2 regions of the Shewanella sp. Pdp11 genome follow, and region 2 is predicted to be linked to the other one. Evidence: riboswitches for the same ligand, from Rfam matches in the RefSeq annotation. Region 2 holds a riboswitch; the other holds the start of a gene.
What was found. A riboswitch is a leader RNA that binds a small molecule or an ion and turns the genes downstream of it on or off. The one in region 2 is predicted to bind lysine.
Positions count from the first base shown of each region.

Region 1 (4,427 bases), 1.0 Mb from region 2:
GATTCAAATACTCACGATTCCAGTTCGCCCCCGTAATAGGGTCAAATCGGCCGAGGGTAAACTCACCACTTTTTTGGTTGATCCCAAGGGGATTGGCTAATGGTACTAAGGTGATTTCACCGCGGATGTCACAGAGTTCGAGCTGCTTCATCAACTGATAAATCACCGCATTACCTTGCACTTCAGCGCCGTGTACATTGGCCTGAATATACACTTTGGGGCCAGTCACCTTATCGTCGCTCGGCTTAAAATGGTAAATAGGCAAGGTAAGCGCTTGCCCTGCGGCAAGCTCCCCAATTTGCAGGGACGATGTTGTCGGCGGCATATTAAGCGCCTTCGAACAGATTTTGATGCAGCGATTTCACCACTTGCGCCGCTTCCGATTCTGCCACTAACACACACAGATTATGTGGGCTGGCGCCTTGGCAAATCATCCGCACATTGTGTGGTTCTAACACTTCAAACACACGGCGACAAATACCCGGCGTGGTCGCAATGCGGTTACCGATAATCGCCACTAAGGCTAATCCATCTTCGACGCGCACCCGGCAATGCTGTGATAATTCTTGCAACAATGCCTCACTCAACAAACCTTGGCCACTTGAATCTGAGCCAGTTTTATCGAGGGTTAGAGACACGTTCACTTCTGAGGTGGTAATTAAATCCACACTGATCTTATGTCGCGCCAATGTCGCAAAGGTTTCCGCTAAAAAGCCCTGTGCATGCAACATTTGCAAGCTGTGAAGATTTAACAGGGTTTGGTCGCGGCGCAAAGCCACAGCGCGGAATACGGGCGCATCTTCCACTTGATGACGGATCCAAGTCCCGCCCTTTTCAGGCTCTTTACTTGAACCCACAAACACTTGAATTTGCTGACGAACGGCAGGAAGAATGGTCGCAGGATGCAATACCTTGGCACCAAAGGTCGCCATCTCGGCGGCTTCATTAAAGCTGATCTCGGCAATCGGAAAGGCATTGGGCGCAAGGCGCGGATCGGTTGTATAAATCCCTGCGACATCGGTCCAAATCTCTACCGCTGAGGCGCGTAACGCTTCGGCTAACAGCGCAGCAGAATAATCACTACCACCGCGGCCTAATGTTGTCGTTTGACCTGCTTCATCGGCACCGATAAAGCCTTGTGTGACAATCACTTGTTCCGCTAGCAGTGGCTGAAGATAATCACGAGCTAAAGTCGCAATCTGCTCAACCTGAGGTTCCGCGCGGCCAAAGTGGCTGTCGGTACGTAATACTCGGCGTACATCGAAGGCGCTGGAGTTAACACCTTTCTCGCGGATGACTGCTGAAAACAACGCCGAAGAACATTGCTCACCGAGGGACAACAACTCATCCATGGTCGCTTTGCTGCGTTGTGATGCGAGCGCGTCACTCAATACTGACATGCGACTCAATAATTTATCTAATGCGGCGGCCACATCGTTAGGACGACCAAGCTTATCTAAAATCGCATATTGAATTTGGGCAATTTGTTTTAATCGCTGTAATCGACCATCGTCGTTGATGGATTCTTGAGTCAATTCCACTAACAGATTGGTCACGCCACTCGATGCGCTGACCACGACTAAACGGCAATGAGGATTGGCTAACACTATGTCGGCACAGCGATTCATAGCGTTATAGTCGGCGACTGAGGTGCCACCAAATTTTGCGACAACGAGGGACATTAGCGCACCTCCGTGAAACACGTAGGGCAAGAAATAAACGCAGATTGAATAAAATATTGATTAACTAACATGATCACACTCCGAACTAACTTCGTTCGAAGAGCCTGGTGCTCAATGATAACGCACCCCAAAAGAAGGGAAACAGCAATCGTCACCAGAAGCTCTCCACCAATTACAGGTGACAATCGTCAGGATTCAGCCTGAGCGACCGACATAAACATGCAACAACCATATCTATGCCTCGGCGTTAATCTCCCTCATCAGTCATCGCTGGAGTTTGTGCTCCTCTGACCGACTACCTAGTTAACGCTCCTCTTCTGTTCCTTTCCTAGGGAAAGGGACGAAAAAAGTAGCAATAAACCCCTAATGAAGTCAATGCTAATTTCATAACAAATGAATAATTTAAATAAAATCTTTTGAAAACAACTAAGTGCTTAAATCGGGCAACTCGTATACCAGCTGCACATAATCACTAAATTTGCCTAAACACACTTCATCATGTCCGGCCAAAGTGCAAGGCACTAAGCTCACCTCCCCTTGTTCGACTACATAAATCGCGTACTGATTAAATTTCTTCCCCAATTGCAGCGCCATCGTTCTATCGATAAACACGGCCCAGCTTTTTTCCATGTGGGATAAATCCGGCGCCGCGCCCACTAAAGCACGATAGGGACTGCCGAGTAATTCAATTTCACGGAGAAGTTGGCGATCGAGTAAACGGTTTTGACTGGGAGAAAGCAGCTTTGAAGCGGGATTATGAGCGGTAATAACAGCAAAGGAAAAATCACAGGATAATGCTTGAGTCAGCAAAAATAACGGCGCTTGGTAACATTGCCACAAATCTTGAGTCGTATTGTCCATTGGTAGTCTAATCGAAAAATGAACCCAGGCTAGTGTAGCAGAGTGATTGTAAAATCCAAAGAGGCGTGAACTGGCTCACAGGAATCGCAAATACATTAGTTATACTAATCAATAGCTAAAGTAAATATCATGGTAAAAACCTCGACTCACCTAAAATTTGTTAACATTTCATTTGTTAACAAATGACTAAAACGAGTACAATGTACGTACTGGTGAGTTGAAACAGATTGAGCAAGATGCTTATCGTTCAATACAGTTTGTTACATATATCGCTTTAAGTAACGTGAACTGACCGGGCATCTGTTTAAAATGTGTTCTACATTTGATTTGTCTTTTAAACATTTAAAAAAAACAATAGTTAAGGAACTTATTCTAACTATTGCTTATCGAAGTTGGTACTGATTACGTTTTCTCGTATTACACTTAAACGTGCACTTAATCTACATCCAGATATAGATGTCACCGTAAAGATTTTCCTTTTGAGCACAAAGCAGTTCAAGGAAGTATCAACGCTTTTATGAATATAAGAGCCCGAAGTAAGTTGCTCTTATTGGTTAGTATAAACTGATTAAAATTTAGGTAAATAATATGCAAAATCCGCACATTCTGATCGTTGAAGATGAAGCCGTTACCCGTAACACGCTGAGAAGTATTTTCGAGGCAGAAGGGTATGTGGTAACTGAGGCCAATGATGGCGCAGAAATGCATAAGGCTATGCAGGAAAACAAAATTAACTTGGTCGTTATGGACATTAACTTGCCAGGCAAGAATGGCCTGTTGTTGGCACGTGAACTACGTGAAATCAACAACATCGGTCTGATCTTCCTGACAGGTCGTGACAACGAAGTCGACAAAATCCTTGGACTTGAAATTGGCGCGGACGATTATATTACCAAGCCGTTCAACCCACGTGAATTGACGATTCGTGCTCGTAACCTTCTGACTCGCGTCAACAGCGCTGGTGCCGAAGTCGAAGAAAAGAGCTCAGTAGAATACTATCGCTTCAACGATTGGAGCCTAGAGATCAACAGCCGTTCATTAGTGAGCCCACAGGGTGAATCTTACAAACTGCCACGTAGCGAATTCCGCGCTATGCTGCACTTTGTTGAAAACCCAGGCAAAATTTTGACTCGTGCCGATCTACTGATGAAAATGACTGGCCGTGAACTTAAGCCACACGATCGTACTGTAGACGTGACTATCCGTCGTATCCGTAAGCATTTCGAAAGCTTGCCAGATACGCCAGAAATCATCGCCACTATTCACGGTGAAGGCTATCGCTTTTGCGGCAACTTAGAAGGCTAATCGCCGCTAAGCAACACCCGCATGAGAAGCAGGATTGATTTGATAAGCATCAATCCACAAAAAACCAGATCTTAGGATCTGGTTTTTTTATGCCTGTTACTTAGCGCTTTCCAGCTGTCTATCAAGGAAATCCGCTAATGAGCGATATAAGTGATTACGCACTTTCTCGCCACGCATCGAATGTTTAGATCCAGGATAATCGATCATCTGGAATAATTTGCCTTCATCCTGCAGCGCTTTATAAACCCGAGTGCTGTTTTCAAACAAGACGTTATCGTCAGCCATGCCGTGATACATCAATAGACCTGCTTGATAGTTTTTCACGTAAGGAAACACGCTGCTGGCTTCATAACCCTTTTCATTACCTTCGGGGTGACCTAAGTAACGTTCAGTATAATGGGTGTCATACAAGCGCCAGTCGGTCACAGGTGCGCCCGAAATCGCGGCTTTAAAGTAATCTGGCGCCTTAAATAAACTCATCAAGGCCATATAACCACCGTAACTGTGGCCGTAAATCGCCACATTATCGGCATCGACAAAGGGCTGACTCCGTAAATACTCCACCCCCAGTTTTTGATC
Region 1 is NZ_CP015194.1:4,865,943-4,870,369, forward strand. It holds gene AYJ58_RS21400 (succinylglutamate desuccinylase/aspartoacylase family protein) at 1-325, opposite strand, end outside; gene lysC (lysine-sensitive aspartokinase 3) at 327-1,682, opposite strand; lysine riboswitch at 1,833-2,007, opposite strand; gene AYJ58_RS21410 (DUF3293 domain-containing protein) at 2,109-2,543, opposite strand; gene arcA (two-component system response regulator ArcA) at 3,132-3,848, shown strand; gene AYJ58_RS21420 (S9 family peptidase) at 3,945-4,427, opposite strand, start outside.
Region 1: linked by a shared signal. The riboswitch ahead of lysC (lysine-sensitive aspartokinase 3) and the one ahead of AYJ58_RS16935 (Na+/H+ antiporter NhaC family protein) in region 2 are both predicted to bind lysine.

Region 2 (4,427 bases):
AAATGTCCATAAGAGTCATTGATCATTTTAAAATGGTCAATATCGACAAGAAGTAAGCCATAGCTTTGACGAGACTCTACAGCCTGCTGGATCTCTTGTTCAAAAATCTGATTGAAACTACGCTGATTCATTAAACCCGTTAAGTCATCGGTACGAGCCAATTCGGCGAGCTTAGCCGAGTAGTTTTTTAACAAATATGCCTGATGAAACAAAGACCAATATTCCCTATGGTGCATCATAGCGATCCTATAAACAGGTACTGTAGAGGCCCATAGCAAACAGGCAATATACACATTATCACTCCCCTGTTTGGCAAAATAAGCAATCGAAATGGGCAAAATATAACTAATGAGGTAAATGCGTAATTGCACTTTATCGATACAGAGACTCAGGCTAATAAAGGCATATAAAATGCCAAAAATAACCATAATGAAATGACCCATAGACTCAAACTCTGGATGGTAGACAATAAAAGCAGTCACTCCACTCCAAGTGGCACTATTGGCTAACAATCCCACATAAAGCCCTAAACGATTGGTATGCGGATCTTTCTTAGATTTCACATAAAAATCATATACAAAACTCAAACGAATTACGCCTGATGACGCCAAGAATGCAAAGCATACCCACATCAATTCCCAAGGAATAATATTGCCTAATAGCACATTGTAAGGAATAACAATACAGCTCCAGCAGGCAACATAAATGAGGGCACCAGTAAACATGCGCCAAGTGATATCCCGATTGAACTCAATAAGTGCATCCTGCTGGTAGTCATCATGATTTTTAGGTCGCACACTTATCCTTTACTATTCATAACCCGTTTCATTATAGATGAAAAAAGGCACAAACCTTAGCTTGTGCCTTAATGCTTATGCATTCGCAATGTTACAAAACTCTAGATTCAAAATACTGGTATTGCGCCTACATGTTTAAAATAAAAATAGTCGTAACTTACGTGTTAAACACTTTTAGACTTAATTTTCAGCACAATAACACTGAGCACAAATACTAGCGCACACGCGACTAAACCCGCAGAGACTGATTCAGTAAATCCAAGTACGACATAACCTGTTAAGCTAATAAATGCCGCAATCAATGCATACGGTAGCTGAGTGACGACATGGTCGATATGGTGACAACTCGCGCCCGTAGACGACAAAATCGTAGTATCGGAAATCGGTGAACAGTGATCGCCAAATACCGCGCCAGCCAGCACAGAGGCAAGCATAGGCAACATCATGCCAGTGTGACTTCCCATCGCCATATCCGCAGCAATCGGCAACATAATACCGAACGTGCCCCAGCTAGTACCAGTTGAGAACGCAGTAATACCCGCTAACACAAACATGAGCGCTGGCAAAAAGGCGAATGGAATATTACCCGTCGCGAGACTCGCCATAAACTTGCCGGTTTCGAGTTGACCAATCACGCCAGCGATGGTCCAAGCAAATAACAAGATATAAATGGCTGGCAGCATAGAACGGGCGCCCTGCACTATGCCTTTGACTATCAGGGATTTCTCAACGCCTTGGACTAAATTCAATATCAGCGAAATCGCTAAACCGATTAATGCACCAAAGAAAAGGGATGAACTGACATCTGTTTTCTCAAACGCTGAAATAATATTAAATTCAATCCCTTCAGCGGCAAGTACTTGAGCGCCGCTGTTAATCATAAAATACAGGGTCGCAAATACCAGCACAGTAATCGGCAGGAATAATCCTAAGATCTTACCGGTTTCGGCTTCGGGTAAATCCGCATTCGCCCCTGGCGGTAATCCTTTTGACTCATCGTATAAATTACCACGTTGGGCATTGAGTTCATGCTCGCGCATTGGCCCAACATCTAATCCCATAAAGACTACGAAAAGTAATAATAACAAAGAGAAGATTGCGTAGAAATTCATTGGGATCATTTGAATAAAAATACTCAAATGACCCGTATCAGCAAAACCATGGGCCGTTAATATTCCACCAATAAGCGCAATAATATAGGCGCCCCAACTTGATACAGGAGAAATAACGCACACAGGAGCGGCAGTCGAATCTAATAAATAAGCTAACTTAGCGCGGGAAATATAATAACGGTCGGTAACAGGTCTAGCGACCGAACCTACGACTAAGCTATTGAAATAGTCGTCAATAAAAACCACACACCCTAAAAACATGGTTAATAGTTTAGCATCACGTTTATTACGTATATGTAAACGCGCCCAATCGGCAAAAGCCCGCGCGCTGCCACTGACGGTAATTAACGCTGTGATCATTCCCAGTACAATTAAGAAACCGAGAATATATAAGTTCCACGAATTAAGGCCTTCGCCCGTCCAAAAAAGTCCTTTAACGCCATTAAATACAAATTCACCCGTCGCTACAGGTGAAAATTGATTGAGCAATAAAGCACCAATTAAAATACCTAACCCCAAAGAAAGCAGTACACGGCGAGTTAAGATCGCCAACACAATAGCCACCGCAGGCGGCAGCAAGGAAAGTGCCGAATCGGCATAATTCATAACAGTCATTGATTATTATCTTCGTTAAATACGAATGGAGGGCGACTGAACTGGTGGGGAAAGGCAATAGATACCCAAGGTCACCTGTCCTATCAGTAGCGCTCCATAGTAACTATTTCCAACATCCGTATTGGAAAATACTATGGCAGTGTTGCACCTATTAAGTGCAACCCCAGCAGTTGATCGTGATAAATCGAACCACTTCGGCACCAAATCCTTTCGCAATCGATCAACGGAATCACCCTACTGATCACTACTAATATTTGGCGCGCCTCTACTTCTAAGAACGCCCGTACGCGAGCGTGAGGCACATAAAAACATAAGCGGCTTAACAGATGCTACCGCAAAGCCACTTAATGTGACCTAGATCACAGATTAAATCAACCGAGACTTGTGATCAGCTCAGGAACCGCCTCAAATAAGTCCGCAACTAAGCCATAATCGGCAACTTGGAAAATAGGCGCTTCCGCGTCTTTATTGATAGCAACGATAACTTTCGCGTCTTTCATGCCCGCTAAATGTTGAATCGCGCCAGAAATACCCACGGCAATATAGAGATTAGGCGCCACAATCTTACCAGTTTGACCCACTTGTAAATCGTTAGGCACAAAACCCGCGTCAACGGCTGCGCGTGATGCGCCAACCGCAGCACCGAGCTTGTCAGCAAGCTGCTCTAACATGCCGAAGTTTTCACCACTACCCATGCCGCGGCCGCCAGATACGATAATGCCAGCATTACCTAATTCTGGACGGGCTGATACCGTCAAAGATTGAGAAACAAACTGAGTTCTCGCTTCAAACACTTTATCGAGTGTCGTCACAGCCGCGCTGTTACCTTCTGGCGCAGCATCAAAGGCACTGGCGCGCACTGTCATCACTTTGATAGCATCATGGCTTTGCACTGTCGCTAAGGCGTTGCCCGCATACACAGGGCGCACAAAAGTGTCCGCACTGACGACGGTAATGACTTCAGAGATTTGCGCAACATCTAATAATGCCGCCACGCGCGGAAGCGTGTCCTTACCTAAGCTCGAAGCCGAAGCCAGAATGTGGCTATAGTTAGGGGCTAAGTCCACCAGCAATTTGGCAAAATTTTCCGCTAAATGCGCTTCATACACGCTAGCATCGGCAACGAGCACTTGGCTAACGCCTTGTAGTGCCTGTGCAGCTTGGACAACCGCGCCACATTGGTGACCCGCAACCAATACATGCACTTCATCGCCAATGGCGCGGGCGGCAGTGACGATTTTTGCCGTATCGAGTTTCAGTGCGGCATTATCATGTTCAGCTAATACTAAAATGGCCATTTAGATCACCTTCGCTTCATTTTTTAACTTTTCAACTAGCTCAGCTACCGACGCTACCATGATGCCTGCTTTACGTTCTGCTGGCGGAGTGACCTTCACAACCGTTTGGTGACTCTTTAACGTCACGCCCAAATCAGCCACAGTAAAGACTTCTAATGGCTTACGCTTGGCTTTCATAATGTTAGGCAGTGAAGCATAACGAGGTTCGTTCAAACGTAGATCGGCAGTCACAACTGCAGGCAGCGGCATAAGTAAGGTTTGCATACCGCCGTCAACTTCGCGAGCGACTTGCACAGAATGACCTTCTAATTTGATTTCAGAAGCAAAGGTCGCCTGTGGCATATCCATCAGCGCTGCGAACATTTGACCGGTTTGATTGTTATCGCCATCGATAGATTGCTTACCAAAAATCACCAGTTCGGCTTGTTCTTTGTCTTGTACCGCTTTGAGCAATTTGGCGATAGATACTGGCACTAGTTCGTCTTCAGTATCGATATGGATCGCACGGTCTGCACCTAATGCGAGCGCAGTACGTAATTGTTCTTGAACGGCTTTATTACCAATACTGACAACAACCACTTCAGTAGCGCTACCCGCTTCTTTTA
Region 2 is NZ_CP015194.1:3,831,385-3,835,811, forward strand. It holds gene AYJ58_RS16930 (GGDEF domain-containing protein) at 1-725, opposite strand, end outside; gene AYJ58_RS16935 (Na+/H+ antiporter NhaC family protein) at 962-2,524, opposite strand; lysine riboswitch at 2,604-2,800, opposite strand; gene AYJ58_RS16940 (electron transfer flavoprotein subunit alpha/FixB family protein) at 2,896-3,822, opposite strand; gene AYJ58_RS16945 (electron transfer flavoprotein subunit beta/FixA family protein) at 3,823-4,427, opposite strand, start outside.